4 regions of the Cupriavidus basilensis genome follow, and region 1 is predicted to be linked to each of the others. Evidence: predicted binding sites of a transcription regulator. Region 1 holds the regulator's gene; each other region holds the start of a gene.
What was found. Region 1 encodes FNR, which switches genes on or off when oxygen is low (the NO sensors DNR and NnrR bind a similar motif). Its sites were predicted from a motif close to TTGATNNNNATCAA; they were not measured.
Positions count from the first base shown of each region.

Region 2: the regulator FNR is predicted to act here: its motif matches at 1,441-1,454, upstream of F7R26_RS27640 (universal stress protein).
Region 3: the regulator FNR is predicted to act here: its motif matches at 1,678-1,691, upstream of F7R26_RS00495 (oxygen-binding di-iron domain-containing protein).
Region 4: the regulator FNR is predicted to act here: its motif matches at 2,348-2,361, upstream of F7R26_RS04925 (DUF3149 domain-containing protein).

Region 1 is NZ_CP062803.1:2,571,026-2,574,682, reverse strand. It holds gene ccoG (cytochrome c oxidase accessory protein CcoG) at 1-1,274, shown strand, start outside; gene F7R26_RS11660 (membrane protein) at 1,343-1,561, shown strand; gene F7R26_RS11655 (hypothetical protein) at 1,564-1,809, shown strand; gene fnr (fumarate/nitrate reduction transcriptional regulator Fnr) at 1,896-2,621, opposite strand; gene F7R26_RS11645 (sulfite exporter TauE/SafE family protein) at 2,920-3,657, shown strand, end outside; gene F7R26_RS11640 (hypothetical protein) at 3,640-3,657, opposite strand, start outside.
Region 2 is NZ_CP062804.1:1,521,539-1,525,195, forward strand. It holds gene F7R26_RS27630 (sensor domain-containing protein) at 1-474, opposite strand, end outside; gene F7R26_RS27635 (cobalt-precorrin-7 (C(5))-methyltransferase) at 715-1,404, shown strand; gene F7R26_RS27640 (universal stress protein) at 1,570-2,421, shown strand; gene F7R26_RS27645 (cation diffusion facilitator family transporter) at 2,831-3,657, shown strand, end outside.
Region 3 is NZ_CP062803.1:128,838-132,494, reverse strand. It holds gene F7R26_RS00505 (LysR family transcriptional regulator) at 1-32, opposite strand, end outside; gene gstA (glutathione transferase GstA) at 186-812, shown strand; gene F7R26_RS00495 (oxygen-binding di-iron domain-containing protein) at 834-1,625, opposite strand; gene F7R26_RS00490 (glutathione peroxidase) at 1,820-2,458, opposite strand; gene F7R26_RS00485 (MDR family MFS transporter) at 2,531-3,657, opposite strand, start outside.
Region 4 is NZ_CP062803.1:1,097,207-1,100,863, forward strand. It holds gene F7R26_RS04915 (YebC/PmpR family DNA-binding transcriptional regulator) at 1-247, opposite strand, end outside; gene F7R26_RS04920 (helicase HerA-like C-terminal domain-containing protein) at 506-2,059, shown strand; gene F7R26_RS04925 (DUF3149 domain-containing protein) at 2,122-2,268, opposite strand; gene upp (uracil phosphoribosyltransferase) at 2,440-3,090, opposite strand; gene F7R26_RS04935 (Bug family tripartite tricarboxylate transporter substrate binding protein) at 3,205-3,657, opposite strand, start outside.

The DNA of each region.
Region 1 (3,657 bases):
ACGGCCGCCAGGCCATGTTGTTCGATCTCGGCGCGCGCAAGTTTTATATCTTCGGCCTGGTGCTGTGGCCGCAGGACGTGATCTACCTTGCCGTGCTGCTGGTGATCTCCGCGGTGTCGCTGTTTCTCTTCACGGCGATTGCGGGGCGGCTGTTCTGCGGCTACGCGTGTCCGCAAACGGTGTACACCGAGATCTTCATGTGGATCGAGCGGCATGTGGAAGGCGACCGCTTTGCCCGCATCCGCCTGGACGGCGACCCCTGGAGCGTGCGCAAGCTGCGCCTGAAGGCCACCAAGCACACGCTCTGGATCGTGATCGCGCTATGGACGGGCTTTACCTTCGTCGGCTACTTCTCGCCCATTCGCACGCTCGGCGCGCAGGTGCTGAGCCTCTCGCTGGGTCCGTGGCAGACGTTCTGGATGCTGTTTTACTCGTTTGCCACCTGGGGCAACGCCGGCTTCATGCGCGAGCAGGTCTGCAAGTACATGTGCCCGTATGCGCGTTTCCAGAGCGTGATGGTGGATCGCGACACCTATGTGGTCACCTATGACGTAGGCCGCGGCGAGCCGCGCGGCAGCCGCTCGCGCAAGGCGGACCACAAGGCTGCCGGGCTGGGCTCGTGCGTGAATTGCAGCATCTGCGTGCAGGTCTGTCCTACCGGCATCGATATCCGAGATGGCCTGCAGTACGACTGCATTGGCTGCGGCGCCTGTATCGACGCCTGCAACCAGGTCATGGACAAGATGGCTTACCCGCGCGGGCTGATCGGCTATACGTCTGAGAACGCCATGCGCAGCGCGCTCTCGGAGACCGTGGCACGCAAGCGCCTGGTGCGGCCGCGCACGGTGATCTACTCGGTGATCTGGCTGGCGCTGGTCGCCGGCTTCATGGCCTCGCTGGCCATGCGCACGCCGCTCAAGGTCGATATCATCCGCGACCGCGGCGCGCTGGGGCGGGAAGTGGAAGGGCGCTGGATCGAGAACGTGTACCGGCTGCAGCTGATCAACACGACCGAGGCGCCGACGCGCGTCGCCGTCAGCGCGGGCAGCGATGAGCTCAAGGGCTTGGCCGTGGAATATGATCACGCTGCCGGCAACCTGGAGCCCACGTCCAATCGCCTGATTCCCATCCGGGTGCGCGTGCCGATCGAGTCCGCGGCGCAGGGCACGCACAAGATCGAGGTCACGGTGACCGCGGTGCCCGACAAGGGCGCGGGGGGGCATGGCGCGGAGATTCGACAGAGCACCAGCTTTATCGTGCCGCGCAATCTATGAGGCGACGGGGGACGCTGGATGCACCAATCCGTACGCTACAGACGCGATCTAGAACTAGAGGAGGCCAGATGACGCAGCAAAGCAATCCCTGGTGGAAGGAGCCATGGCCGTGGCTGCTGATGAGTGGGCCGTTCGTGGCCATGGTGGCCTGCGGGGTCACGATCTGGCTGGCCATGACCCACCCGGATCCGCCCATTGAGGAAGGGGTCGCTCGCCACGGCCTGGTGGTCGAGAAGGCGGGCAGCGCGGCACGCCAGGCAGCGCCGGTCGCGGCGCAAGCGAGGTGATCATGAGGCTACGCTGGCTGATGTGGGTGTTGTGGCCCGCTTTCCTGGTCGCCGGGCTGACGACCGCGCTGGTATTCTCCATGGTCGATCCCGGTGACCTGCGCTTCTTCGGCCAGCCGGTCGAGGCATCGCGGGAGGCGGTCTACACCGTGGGCTTCCTGATCGCGTGGGTGCTGTGCTCGCTGTCGAGCGGCTTGACGTTGTACACCATGCCCACGCGGCTGGCGGACACGGACGAGCTGGAGTGACTGTGATGCGCGCCTTGCCGGTTCAGGCCAGCAGGCGCGGCATCGCGGCGAGCCGCCGCGGGCGAGGGCGGCCCGCGACGTGCACGTCAGCAGGACTTGTTGACGATCTGCTTGATCCCCACCATGTCGACCAGCTTGACGTGGCGCTGGCGAATCTGGATCAGGCCGGCTTCCGCAAAGCGCGAGAACAGGCGGCTGACGGTTTCGAGCTTGAGCCCCAGGTAGCTGCCGATTTCCTCGCGGCTCATGCGCAGCACAAATTCGGAGGCCGAATAGCCGCGCGCGGACAAGCGCTCGGACAGGTTGATCAGGAAAGCGGCAAGCCGCTCCTCGGCGCGCATCGATCCGAGCGTGATCAACATGACCTGGTCCTGCGAGATCTCCTTGCTCATCAGGCGCATGAACTGATGCTGCAGGGAAGGCAGGACGTTGGACAGCGTCTGGAGATCGCCAAAGCGCACCACGCAGACTTCGGTATCTTCCAGTGCGGTGGCGTCCGACGCGTGTTGCATCTCGCCAAGGCCGTCGAGGCCGACGACTTCGCCGGGAAGGTGGAAGCCCGTGATCTGCGAGCGGCCGTCTTCCATTGTCAGGTGGGTCTTGAGCGTGCCGAAGCGAATCGCGTAGACGGCGGTGAGAGGATCGCCGAGGCGGTACAGGGTTTCGCCCTTGCGTACGCGCACCCGGTCCTGGACCAGCGTATCCATCTTTTCGAGGTCCTGCTGCGACATGCCGACGGGCAGGCAGAGCTGGCCGAGCGAGCAAGTGGAGCAGCGGGGCGACATCTCGGTAATGGGAATGGTGGTGAGCAATTGGGGCCTGTCGGTTTAGCGCAGTCAATCAAGCGCGATGTGGCAGGCGCATTGAGTTGAGAGCTTGACGTTGAGAGTCGTCGGTTGGAAGCGCTATCCACATCGGCCTGGCGCGCGGGTCTTGCGGCAGTGCGCTATCTGTGCAGCGCGGCTTGCCGTGCCCGTCGTCATGTTGTGCGAGCGCGCTGATGTACGCGGGCGCCAAGCTTCATGTTGATAGCGCCTCTTGGAGCTGCGGGGGCGCGTTCGCCGCATTTTACCGCGCCGGACGTTGCGATTGTGTGATTGGGAGGAGAAGTTGACCATAGGCGTGCTTATCAGCGTATTTACCCTGGCTTTGCTGGGCGGCGTGCACTGCGCCGCCATGTGCGGCGGGATCGCGCTGGCGGCGGAGCAGGGCGGCGTTGCGCGCGTGCCTGCCACGGTGCTCCGGCGTCCCGGCCATTGGTTGCTGGAACTGCTTGTCATGCATGCCGGGCGGCTGAGCATGTATGCGGTGCTGGGAGGCTTGCTGGGTGCCCTTGGTGCCGGTGTCTGGAAGGCACAGTACCTGCCGCTGCAGCGTTGGCTGTTCGGGATCGGCAGCGTGATGCTGGTGCTGTCGGGCTTGTGGATGTTGTGCGGGCGCACCATGGGTACGGGTGGGCTTGAGCGGCTCGCCGCCCGGGGCGCGGGTGGCTTGCTGCGCGGCCTTGGCGCTGTCGGGGCGCGCTTGCCAGCTGTGGCCCGGGCGCATGGGCAGGGCCGCTTGCTGCGCCGCTACGGCATGGGGCTAGCCTGGGGGCTGGTCCCGTGCGGCATGGTGTACGGTGCTCTTGCCATGGCGTTGCTGGCCGGCAATGCTCTGTCGGGCGCGCTGGTGATGGCCGTGTTTGGCCTGGGCACCCTGCCGAACCTGCTGGTGATCTCGGGCCTGTCCGGCTATCTCAGGCAGCTTTCGCGGCGCCCGGCGTTGCGCGCTGGCGCTGGCCTTGCGGTGGTGGCTTTTGGCTTGGCCGGGGTGGCGCGCGCGCTGCTTTTACCTGAGACGCTTGCC
Region 2 (3,657 bases), on a different replicon from region 1:
CATGCGCGTGAGCCCGGCGTTGGCGTACACGATGTGCCAGTCAGCATCGACCACCAGCACGGCACTGTCGATCTCGTCGGCAATGACGGATAGCAACGGGTGATCGTCGCGGCTGGCATCCGGGTGGTTGGCCACCTTTACCAGCAGCGTGCGCAGTGTCACGTCGCCCAGGCGGGTGCTGGATTCCGCGACATGGCCAAAGCGAAGTTCGCCATCCGGCCTCAGGATCTGGACGGCGGGCAAGGGCTGGGCACGCTGCGCGTCGGCATCCGGCAGCTTTCGCACGAGCGCCTCTACGTTCATGCCGAAGACTTGCGTACGGGATGCGCCATAGAGTGCCTCCGCAGCAGCGTTCAGGAAGATCACCTTATTGTCCGTGTTCAGGATGAAGACGGCGTCGGTGGCTTGCTCGAGCGAATTGCGGAACAACTGGTGGGGGTCGGCTATGCTGAGCGCTTTGTCTCTATCTGGCATGAGTGAGGTAAACGTCGCTAACGACCGAGGATGCCTGCCTTGCCCGGTGGGGCTCGCGGGACATTGACTCGGCTCTGAAGCAGGTATCGGCATCCGGTGCCGGATCCTGAAGTACTTTTTTTGCGCCAGGTGTTCCTCGGCGCAGGCCTCGCGCTCCGATGGCTTGGCATAATTGCGCCCTGTCTTGACGGGGCGGTGCGCGCGCCGTCCTCTTTTGCATCGATCGAACCGGGATTCTTCATGATCATCTGCGCCGGCGTTGGCCCCGGGCACCTCGACTTCCTGACCCACGGCGTGGCGGAACTGATCCGTGGCGCCGACATCGTGGCCGGCTTCGACACGGTCATCGACGTCATCCGCCCGCTGGTGCCGCCGGCGGCCCAGGTGGTCACCATGGGATACCAGGACCAGGTGGAGCGGCTTGCCTGGGTTGCCGCCGAGCACCATGGCGGCCGACGCTGCGTGGTGCTGTTCATGGGCGACATGCATTTCAGCGGTTTCCAGTACCTGGAGCGGGTCGAGCGGGCATGCGGCCATCCGGTGGATACCGTGCCCGGGATCTCTTCGGCCCAGGTGCTGGCCGCGCGCGGCAAGGTTTGCTTTGACGAGACCACCTTCCTGACTTTTCACCGGCGCGGAGACCTGGAGCCGTTCAAGCGTCATCTGGTGCACGTGCTGGCGGACCAGCGCAACGCCATCGTGATTCCGCGCCCGTGGGATTTCATGCCCAGCGATATCGCCGCCTGGCTGGTGGCGCAGGGCGTGCCGCCCGAGCAGCCGGTCGAGGTCTGGGAGAATCTGACGCTGGCCGATGCGGACTGGCGTGGCACGCTGGCCAGTTGCACGCTGGCGTTCACCGATATGAGCATCATGCTGATCCGCGCGCTGGCGCCAATGGCCAGCCAGATTGAGCCGCCGCCGCTTGCGTAGCCCCGCGTGCCGGCCGCGCCCGGCAAGGTCTCGGCGTTGATCTGCCGCAAGTTGCCCGCATTGCCCGCTTGCGCTGCCTCGCGCACGGAGTAGAGTCCATTTTCGGATAGTCGGAAAAACGTCTCCAACCCTGTGCAGGGGTCTTTGGATCGGAGGGAAAACATCATGGATTTCAAGACCGTGCTGGTCGAACTCGGCGCCGACCCCGGCTGTGCGGATCGCGTCAACCTGGCGGCGGAGCTGGCGCAGCGCTCGGCCGGCCATGTGATCGGGGTGACGGCCACCGGCATGCGGCTGGAGCCGTTCCGGGGCGCGGGCGACGAGGCGGGATACTACGCGGAACTGGCCCGGCGCCAGTTGCTTGCGCAAGGCGCCGAAGCCAGCGCCGCATTTCATCGGGCCATGAGCGAAGCGGCGCCCGGCGTGGGCTTCACCCACCGCGTCATCGAGGACGATGTGGGCTGGGCGCTGGTCCAGCAAGGGCGGGTGGCGGACGTGGTTGTCCTGGCCCGCTTGCCCGGGCCGGAGTCCATTCCCGTGCTGGTGGCACAGACCCCGGAATATGTGTTGCTCAACACCGGCCGCCCGGTGCTGCTGGTGCCGCCGGGCGTGCGGCATCTGCCCTGCGAGCATGTCGCCATTGCCTGGGATGGTGGGCGCGAAGCCGCCCGCGCCGTGGCCGATGCGATGCCCCTGCTGCGCCTGGCCAAGCGCGTCACCGTGGTGTCAGCGTCCAGCACGCATGACGGCTCGGCGACCCACGGCATGCCCGATGTGCCCGGTGCGCACGCCGGCCTGCGCGATCACCTGGCACGCCAGGGCATCACCAGCGTCATGCACGCCGTGCAAGGCAGCCACCGGGTCGGCCAGCTGCTGCTGGAGGCCGTGCGGCATTTGAAGGCCGATCTGCTGGTGGCGGGTGGCTATGGGCACGCCCGGCTGCGTGAGCTAGTCACTGGCGGCACCACCCGCACCCTGATGCGCCAAGCCGACATTCCGGTGTTGATGTCCCATTGAAGGCCGGTCGCGACTGGCGTCAATCTATCTTTGAATATAATATTTGGCCGCATATTGATTGGCAGGTGATTGGCAGGCCGGGGTCTCGCCTGGACTTTGCCGAACCCGTGCAAGCGGCTTCTCCCTCCCTTAGCCTGGACACGATGCGCGCCGCCGCCATGTTGCGCGCCCTCGCCAATGAAGACAGGCTGCTGCTGCTTTGCCAGATGGCAAGCGGATCCTTTACGCGGTTGCCGATGCGCGGGCGCACGGCGAGGCGCAGTCTTTGTGCTGGCCATGCTGGCCGGCATGGCGCTGTTCGAGTGGCTAGAATGGCTGGGGCGCGGCCGCGCTTTAACCGGCAAGGCATTCACTGGACGCTAGCCGGACATGAACCGGACATTCACTGGACAACATGAATCATCCATCGATGCGAACTGATGAGGCCATCGACGAGGCCGAGGTAGAAACGCCCGCCAGCGCCCAGGCGGCGCGGCGCAGCACCTGGGTGAGCGTGGCCGTGAATATCCTGCTGACCTGCATGCAGCTGGTGGCGGGCGTGGTGGCCGGCTCGCAGGCGTTGATCGCGGATGCCATTCACTCGCTCTCCGACCTGGTCTCGGACTTTGTGGTGCTGTTTGCCAGCCACCATAGCCGCAAGGGCGCGGATGCCGACCACCAATACGGCCACCAGCGTTTCGAGACCGCCGCCTCGCTGGCGATCGGCCTGCTGCTGCTCGCGGTCGGCGTCGGCATGCTTTGGTCGGCCGTGCAAAAGCTGGAGCATCCCGAGTTGATCCAGCCGGTCAAGGGTGTCGCGCTGTGGGTGGCATTGGGCGCGCTGGCGGCAAAGGAATCGTTGTTCCGCTACATGCTCGCCGTGGCCGAGCGCGTGCGCTCCAGCATGCTGGTTGCCAACGCATGGCATGCGCGCTCGGATGCGGCATCGTCGCTGGTGGTCGCCGTGGGCATCGGCGGCAACCTGCTTGGCTACCACATGCTCGACCCAGTGGCCGCCCTGGTGGTCGGCCTGATGGTGACCCGGATGGGCTGGAAGTTCTCCTGGGATGCCCTGCATGACCTGATGGACCGCGCCGTGGATGCGCAGAGCATCGAGGCGATTCGTCAGGCCATGCTGGCCACGCCAGGCGTGCTGGGCCTGCATGACCTGAAGACCCGCAAGATGGGCGACGCCATCCTGGTCGATGTGCATCTGGAGATCGATGGCGCCATGACGGTCGAGGCGGGGCACCGTAT
Region 3 (3,657 bases), 2.1 Mb from region 1:
TCGGGGGAAGAGAGTTGGTAGGGTATGTTCATTGCAGATTTGCAGTCATGACTTGCGCCAGCGCGCATTGTGATTGCACTTTCGCAATCCTAGACTGCCTGCACTGTCACCACAAGGCGTGGCGGCAAACCCTGAAAACCCGAACCCAAACCCGAACCCGAACCCAAAACAGCGAGGACCACCCGATGAAGCTCTACTACTCCCCTGGCGCTTGCTCCCTGGCCGTGCATATCGCACTGCGCGAAGCCGGCCTGCCGTTTTCGCTCGCCAAGGTCGACCTGGCCAGGCATAAGCTGAGCGAGCCGGAAAACGGCAGCGACGACTTCTACACAGTGAGCCCGCGCGGCTACGTGCCGATGCTGCAACTGGACGATGGCTCGCGCCACACCGAAGCCGCATCGCTGCTGCAATACGTGGCGGACCTTGCCCCGGGCAAGGCGCTGCTGCCGGCGGCCGGCACCCAGGCACGCCTGGAAGCGGTGGGCTGGCTGACGCTGGTCTCCACCGAGCTGCACAAGGTCTTCAGCCCGTGGCTGTGGCACAAGGAAACCGCGCAGAGCACGCGCGAGGATTGCAAGGCCAAGGTGGCGCTGCGCTTTGCCGAGCTAGACCGGCACCTGGCCACGCGCGACTACCTGTGCGGCACGCAATTCACCGTGGCCGACGCCTACTGCTTCGCGGTTGCCAACTGGGCCAATCTACTGAGCATGCCGCTCAATCCTTACCCCGCGTTGCAGGCCTACCTGTCACGCGTGGCCGCGCGGCCGAAGGTGCACGAGGCGCTGGTGGCCGAAGGGCTGGCGCGCGATTGATCGCGCAACCGGTGCCGGGCGTCAGGCTGGCGTCGCGGTGACGGGCGGCAGCCTGTAGTTGTCCTGGCTGAGCAGGTCCAGCCCGCACTCCAGCGTGGAGACCCAGTCGATGAACTGCGCCACCATCGCCTTGCCGCGAAACGACGGGCCGTGCTGCGGCACGATCCACTCGATATCCAGCCCGCGCGCCATGTTGGCCCACAGCCGGCACGCGCGGTTGCCGCTCATGTAGCGCTGGTGGAAGGGCAGCATGGCATGGGTATGCGCGGCAAAATCGCTCACCACCGCGCCGGCTTCCCGCGCGCTGGTCATGGCCGCGCCCAGGTCGCCGGAGAACAGGATCTTGCTGATGGGATCGTAGAACTGGAAGTTGCCCTCCGAGTGCAGGAAATGCGCCGGCACCGCCAGCAACGTGCAGTTGCCCAGCGCGATCGGCATGCCGGCATCGGGGATGGTGACGATGCGCCCTTGCGTCTTGCCCGCCTGGCAGAAATGCGGCAAGAACCGCGCCCAGACGCGCGAGATCAGGATGCGGCTATCTGAGGCGGTCAGCCAGCGCCCGACCGAGGCCACGATGTCCGGATCGGCGTGCGACGCCAGCACATAGTCGAGCTGCTTGGGCGGAAAGTAGCGGCTGATGGCGAGGTACAGCTCGCCGTAGGTCATGTGCCCGCCCGGATCGATCAGCGCGCCGTGGCCGGCGTCGACGATCAGGAACTGGTTGGTCTGCACCACCTCGCCGTGCTCCTCCTCGACCAGGTCCGAAAACAGCAGGCAGGTGTGCCCGCCAGCGTCGTATAGCGTGATGGCCATCGTCTGTCTCTCCCCAAAGCGGCGAAAGTAGCGATGGCGGCGCTCCGGCGGCTTGACGCTGGTCAAGAAGGGATCGATTCGCGCCCCGATGCCGTGAGCGCGGCCACGCCGGACGCGGCCGCCCTTGCGGCAATGCCGTCGCGCAGCGCGTTGGACATCGGCTCCAGCGGATGGCGGCGCAATAGCCTGGCGGCTTAGCGTGCGGCGTCCAGCAGTTGCTCGATCTTGCTCACGAACTGCTTGTCGTCGGGCTTGGTCATGCTGTTATAGCTGCCCACCACCTGGCCGTTGCGATCGATCACATACTTGTAGAAATTCCACTTGGGCGTGGTGCCGGACTGCTTGGCCAGCAGCGCGTACATGGGATTGGCATCGCTGCCGCGCACGTGCGACTTGCCCAGCATCGGGAATTTCACGCCATAGGTGTTGTAGCAAAAGTCGGCGATCTCCTTGGAGGAGCCCGGCTCCTGCGAAAAGTCGTTCGACGGGAAGCCCAGCACCACCAGCCCGCGTTCGCGGTACTTGGCGTACAGCGCCTCCAGCCCTTCGTATTGCGGGGTAAAGCCGCAGTAGCTGGCGGTATTGACCACCACCACGACCTTGCCGGCGTACTGGCAGAGGTTTTGCGGCGCTTCGTCCTGCAGGCGGGGGAACTTGAAGTTGAGCGAGGCCGGACAGGCGCCGGCCGGCTTGGCGGCGGTGGCTGCCGGGGTATCGGCGGCTTGCGCAAGACGCGGCGCGGTGACAACAGCGGCGGCCGCGGCCAGGACCAACGCGCCGGACAAGGCGATGCGTTGCAGGGCGCGTGAGCGCTGTTCGGGAAGGCTGCGCATGTAGGAAACTCCGGAGATGGTCTGTCCCTAGTTTACGCCGTTGGGCGTGAAATGGATGCGCGAGCCTCCCGCTTACTCCATGGCCAGCGTGGCCGCGTGCTCGGTCACGCTGCTGCGCAACTCCACGTCCGGCATGCGGCGCACGATCACCAGCGCCAGCAACGCGGCCACGGTGCCCACGGCAAAAATCAGCCGGAAGCCCGACTCCACGCCGCCCGTCAGCACGTCCCGCACCGCGGGGGAGAGATGGGCCAGCGCTTCGCTGCCGTGGCGCAGCGCACCCAGGTCCAGCACCTGCGTCACGCCGGAAGCATGCAGCGCGTTGCGGAATTGCAGCGTCAGCAAGGTGCCGGCCAGCGCGCCGCCAAAGGCGCTGCCCAGCGAGCGCAGCACCAGCAGCGCGCCGGTACCGGCGCCGGTATCGCGGCGCTCCAGCACGTTCTGCACCGTCATCAAGGTGCCGACCATGGTCATGCCCAGCCCCACGCCGGCCACCATCATGGCCAGCAACACCAGCGCCAGCGGCGTGGATGGCGAAATCACCACGAGCGCCAGCAGGCCCAGCGCCGCCGCGATGAAGCCGCCGGTCAGGATGCCGCGCATCCGCCCCAGGCGCGGCGCCAGCCCGGCCACGATGAAATTGCCCGCCACCGTGGAGAGCAGGAAAGGCACGACCAGCAAGCCGGACTCCGACGCATCGGCGCCGCGCACCAGCTGGAAATGCAGCGGCAGCGCGAAGATGCACAAGAAGATATTCAGCGCAGCCATCGCGGACGCCGCCACGCCCAGCACATAAGCGCGGTTGCGAAACAGCCGCGGCGGCAGCATCGGGTCGTCCGCGCGGCGCTCCTGCCAGACCAGCGCGGCCACCGCCACCAAGGCCAGCAGCGCCAGGCCAGCGATTTCCGGCGAGATCCAGTCATAGACATCGCCGCCCCAGCTCATCGCCAACAGGAAGGCCACGATGGAAACCGTCAGCAGCGCAGCGCCGCCCCAGTCCACCCGCGCCGAGCCGCCACGCGCCTGCAACTGGCTTAAGCCCCGATAGCACATGAACATGGCCAGCAGCCCCAGCGGCACATTGATCCAGAACAGCCAGCGCCACGACAGATGATCCGACGTCCAGCCCCCCACCAGCGGGCCGGCAATGGAGGCCACCGCCCACACGGTCGCCAGGTAACCCTGGTAACGCCCACGCT
Region 4 (3,657 bases), 1.5 Mb from region 1:
CGTAGTTGACGCCTTCCAGGCCACCCACGCCGCGCTGGATGGCGCGCTGGATGTTGTCCTTGGGCATGTTCGCATCCATTGCCTTGTCCATGGACAGGCGCAGGCGCGGGTTGGAGTCGGGATCAGCGCCGCCGAGCTTCGCGGCGACGGTGATTTCCTTGATCAGGCGGGTCCAGACCTTGCCGCGCTTGGAGTCAGCCGCGGCCTTCTTGTGTTTGATATTGGCCCATTTTGAGTGACCGGCCATGATTCTCTCCGAAGCGGAAAATGTTTGACGCGCGCGCCTTGGCTTTGCGCGCCGGCTGTGCCGGGCGGGCAAAGGGTGCTCGCTGGCGGCGCGCCGGGTGGTTTATGTGTCTGTGAGCCGGCCTTGGGGGCTGGCATAATCAGCCCAGCATTTTATCACGCGGTCCCGCCGCCGCTGGCCTGCCGATCACGGGGGCCGCCGGGAAGGGCGGGGACGGTCGCGGCGAAAGCGCCGCGTGGCTTGCCAACCAGAGAGACCATGGCCGAACCCATCATCATCGCCAAGAACGCCGAGCTGGAACTTGCCCTGCTGCCCGAGATGGGCAACCGGCACGGCCTGATCACCGGCGCCACCGGCACCGGCAAGACCGTGACCCTGCAAAGCCTGGCCCAGGGTTTCTCCCGGCTGGGCGTGCCGGTCTTCATGGCCGACGTCAAAGGTGACCTGACCGGCATTTCCCAGCCGGGCAAGCTCTCCGACAAGCTCAAGGCCCGCCTGGCCGAGCTCGGCTTGCCCGAGCCGGTGTGGGGCGCCTGCCCCACCACCCTGTGGGACGTGTTCGGGCAAAAGGGTCATCCCGTGCGCGCCACGGTCTCCCATATGGGGCCGCTGCTGCTGTCGCGCATGCTGGAACTCAACGACACCCAGCAAGGCGTGCTCAACCTGGTTTTCCGCATCGCCGACGCCAACGGGCTGCTGCTGCTCGACGCCAAGGACCTGCGCGCCATGCTGCAGTACGTGGGCGACAACGCCGGGCAGTTCACCACCGAATACGGCAATATCTCCGCGGCCTCGATCGGGGCCATCCAGCGCGGGCTGATGGCGCTGGAGTCGCAAGGCGCCGACGTGTTCTTCGGCGAACCCATGCTCAACCTGGACGACTTCATCCAGACCGAGAACGGGCAGGGCGTGGTGAATATCCTGGCCGCCGACAAGCTGCTGAATTCGCCCAAGCTCTACGCCACTTTCCTGCTCTGGCTGTTGTCGGAGCTGTTCGAGAAACTGCCCGAGGCGGGCGATCTCGACAAGCCCAAGCTGGTGTTCTTTTTCGACGAGGCGCACCTGCTGTTCAACGACGCGCCCAAGGCCCTGCTCGACAAGATCGAGCAGGTGGTGCGGCTGATCCGCTCCAAGGGCGTTGGCGTGTATTTCGTGACGCAGAATCCTGTCGACATCCCCGATACCGTCCTGGGCCAGCTCGGCAACCGCGTGCAGCACGCGCTGCGCGCCTTCACGCCGCGTGACCAGAAAGCCGTCAAGGTGGCGGCCACCACCATGCGGGCCAAGCCGGGGCTGGACCTGGAGAAGGCCATCGGGGAACTCGGCGTGGGCGAGGCGCTGGTGTCTTTGCTGGACGCCAAGGGCATCCCCGGCGTCACGGAGCGCGCCTGGGTGCTGGCGCCTGGCAGCCGGATCGGCCCGATCACCGACGACGAGCGCAAACAGTTGCTGGCGAACTCGCTGGTGGCTGGCACCTATGAGCAGACCATCGATCGCGAGTCGGCCTACGAGAAGCTCAAGGGCCGTGCCGCCACGCCTGGGTCTGCTCCCGCCGCTGGCGGCAGCGGCGCACCCGCGCCCGTGCCCACGGCCGGCCAGCCCGAAGCCCCGCCCGCGCAGGGCGGCGGCTGGCTGGAACAGGCGGGCGAGATCTTCGGCGGGCTGACCAAGGGCACGGGCAAGACCGGGCGCGGCGATTCCATCCTGGAGTCGATGGCCAAGTCGGCCGCGCGCACGGTCGGCTCGCAGGTCGGGCGCGAGCTGATTCGCGGCGTGCTGGGCAGCTTGCTGGGCTCGGGCAAGAAGAAGTAGGCGGCGCTGCCCCTAGGTCGCGCCGGTGTGCCACACCCGGCGAGACGGGCGCGACTTGTCTCTTAGCGGCGTTGCGCCGCTGCCTCGTCTTCCCGCATCTTGCGCAGGAACAGCCGGGTGAAGAACCAGCCCATGCCGATGATGAAGGCGATGACGGCCAGGCTCATCAGCCCGGTGGGGGTCGAAAACAGGATCTTCAAGGCTGCCATGTGGGTCTCCCAGGTCAGGTGCGGCACACCGTCCGGTGTGCCTCTGCAGATAGTCTAGGGAGCGCTGGGGCCAGGGAGATTGAGGCCGGTCAAGCCGGGCGCAGACAGCGTCCGTATTGATCCCGCATTGGTCCCGGATCCTGGGATTGGCCCCGGGGCGGGCAGTAAAACTCAGTTCTTGGTGCCGAACAGCCGGTCGCCCGCATCGCCGAGGCCGGGGATGATGTAGGCGTGCTCGTCCAGGTGGCTGTCCAGGGAGGCCACGAACAGCTTGACGCCCGGATGTGCCTTCTGAAACACCTCCACGCCTTCCGGCGCTGCTACCAGCGCCACGAACGTAATCGCATCATCCTTGACGCCGCGGCGCTTGAGCACATCCACCGCATGCGCGGCGGAGTAGCCGGTGGCGACCATCGGGTCGCACAGGATAAAGCTGCGGTCTTCCACGTCTGGCAGGCGCACCAGGTATTCTACCGGGCGGTGCTGGTCGTCGCGGTAGACGCCGATATGGCCGATGCGGGCCGAGGGAATCAGCTCGACCAGGCCGTCGCTCATGCCCACGCCGGCGCGCAGCACCGGCACGATGGTGAGTTTCTTGCCGGCGATCACCGGCGCGTCCAGCTCCACCAGGGGCGTCTCGATGCGGCGCGTGGTCAGCGGCAGGTCGCGCGTGATTTCATAGCCCATCAGCAGCGTGATCTCCCGCAGCAGCTCGCGGAACGTGCGCGTGGAGGTGTCCTTGTCGCGCATATGGGAGAGCTTGTGCTGGATCAGCGGGTGATCGAGGATATACAGCTTGGGGAAACGCGGATCTTGCTTCATGGCGGGTAGTCGGCGGGAGTGGGCGCGGGGGCCCGTTGCAGCCGGATTGTAATGGATGCGGAGCCGCGCGCCCCCGGCGATCGTCCCGCCGCAAGCGCGCAGCCCCGCCTGCGCTCAATCCACCGAGATGCTGGCGCTCTTGGCGACCTTGCCGAATTTCTCGTACTCGGACAGCGTCAGCGACTGCAGGTCAGCCGCGCTCGAGCCCTTGGGGTTGAAGCCCGCCTGCCCGAGTTTGTCCTTCACGTCCGCATTGCCCAGCGCCGCTGTGAAGGCGGCATTGAGTGCCTGCACCACCGGCGCGGGCAGCCCTGCCGGGCCGTACACGCCGAACCACGGCTCGACGGCGTAGCCCGCCAGGCCGGCCTCGGTCAGCGTAGGCACGTTCGGCAGCGCTGGCGAGCGGCTCTTGCCGGCCACCGCCAGCGCGCGCAGCTTGCCGCCCTGGATGTGCGGCAGCGAGGCGGGCAGGTTGTCGAACATCACCTGCACGTGGCCGCCCAGCATGTCGTTGATGGCCGGGCTGCTGCCCTTGTACGGGACATGGGTCAGGCCCGTTTGCGTCAT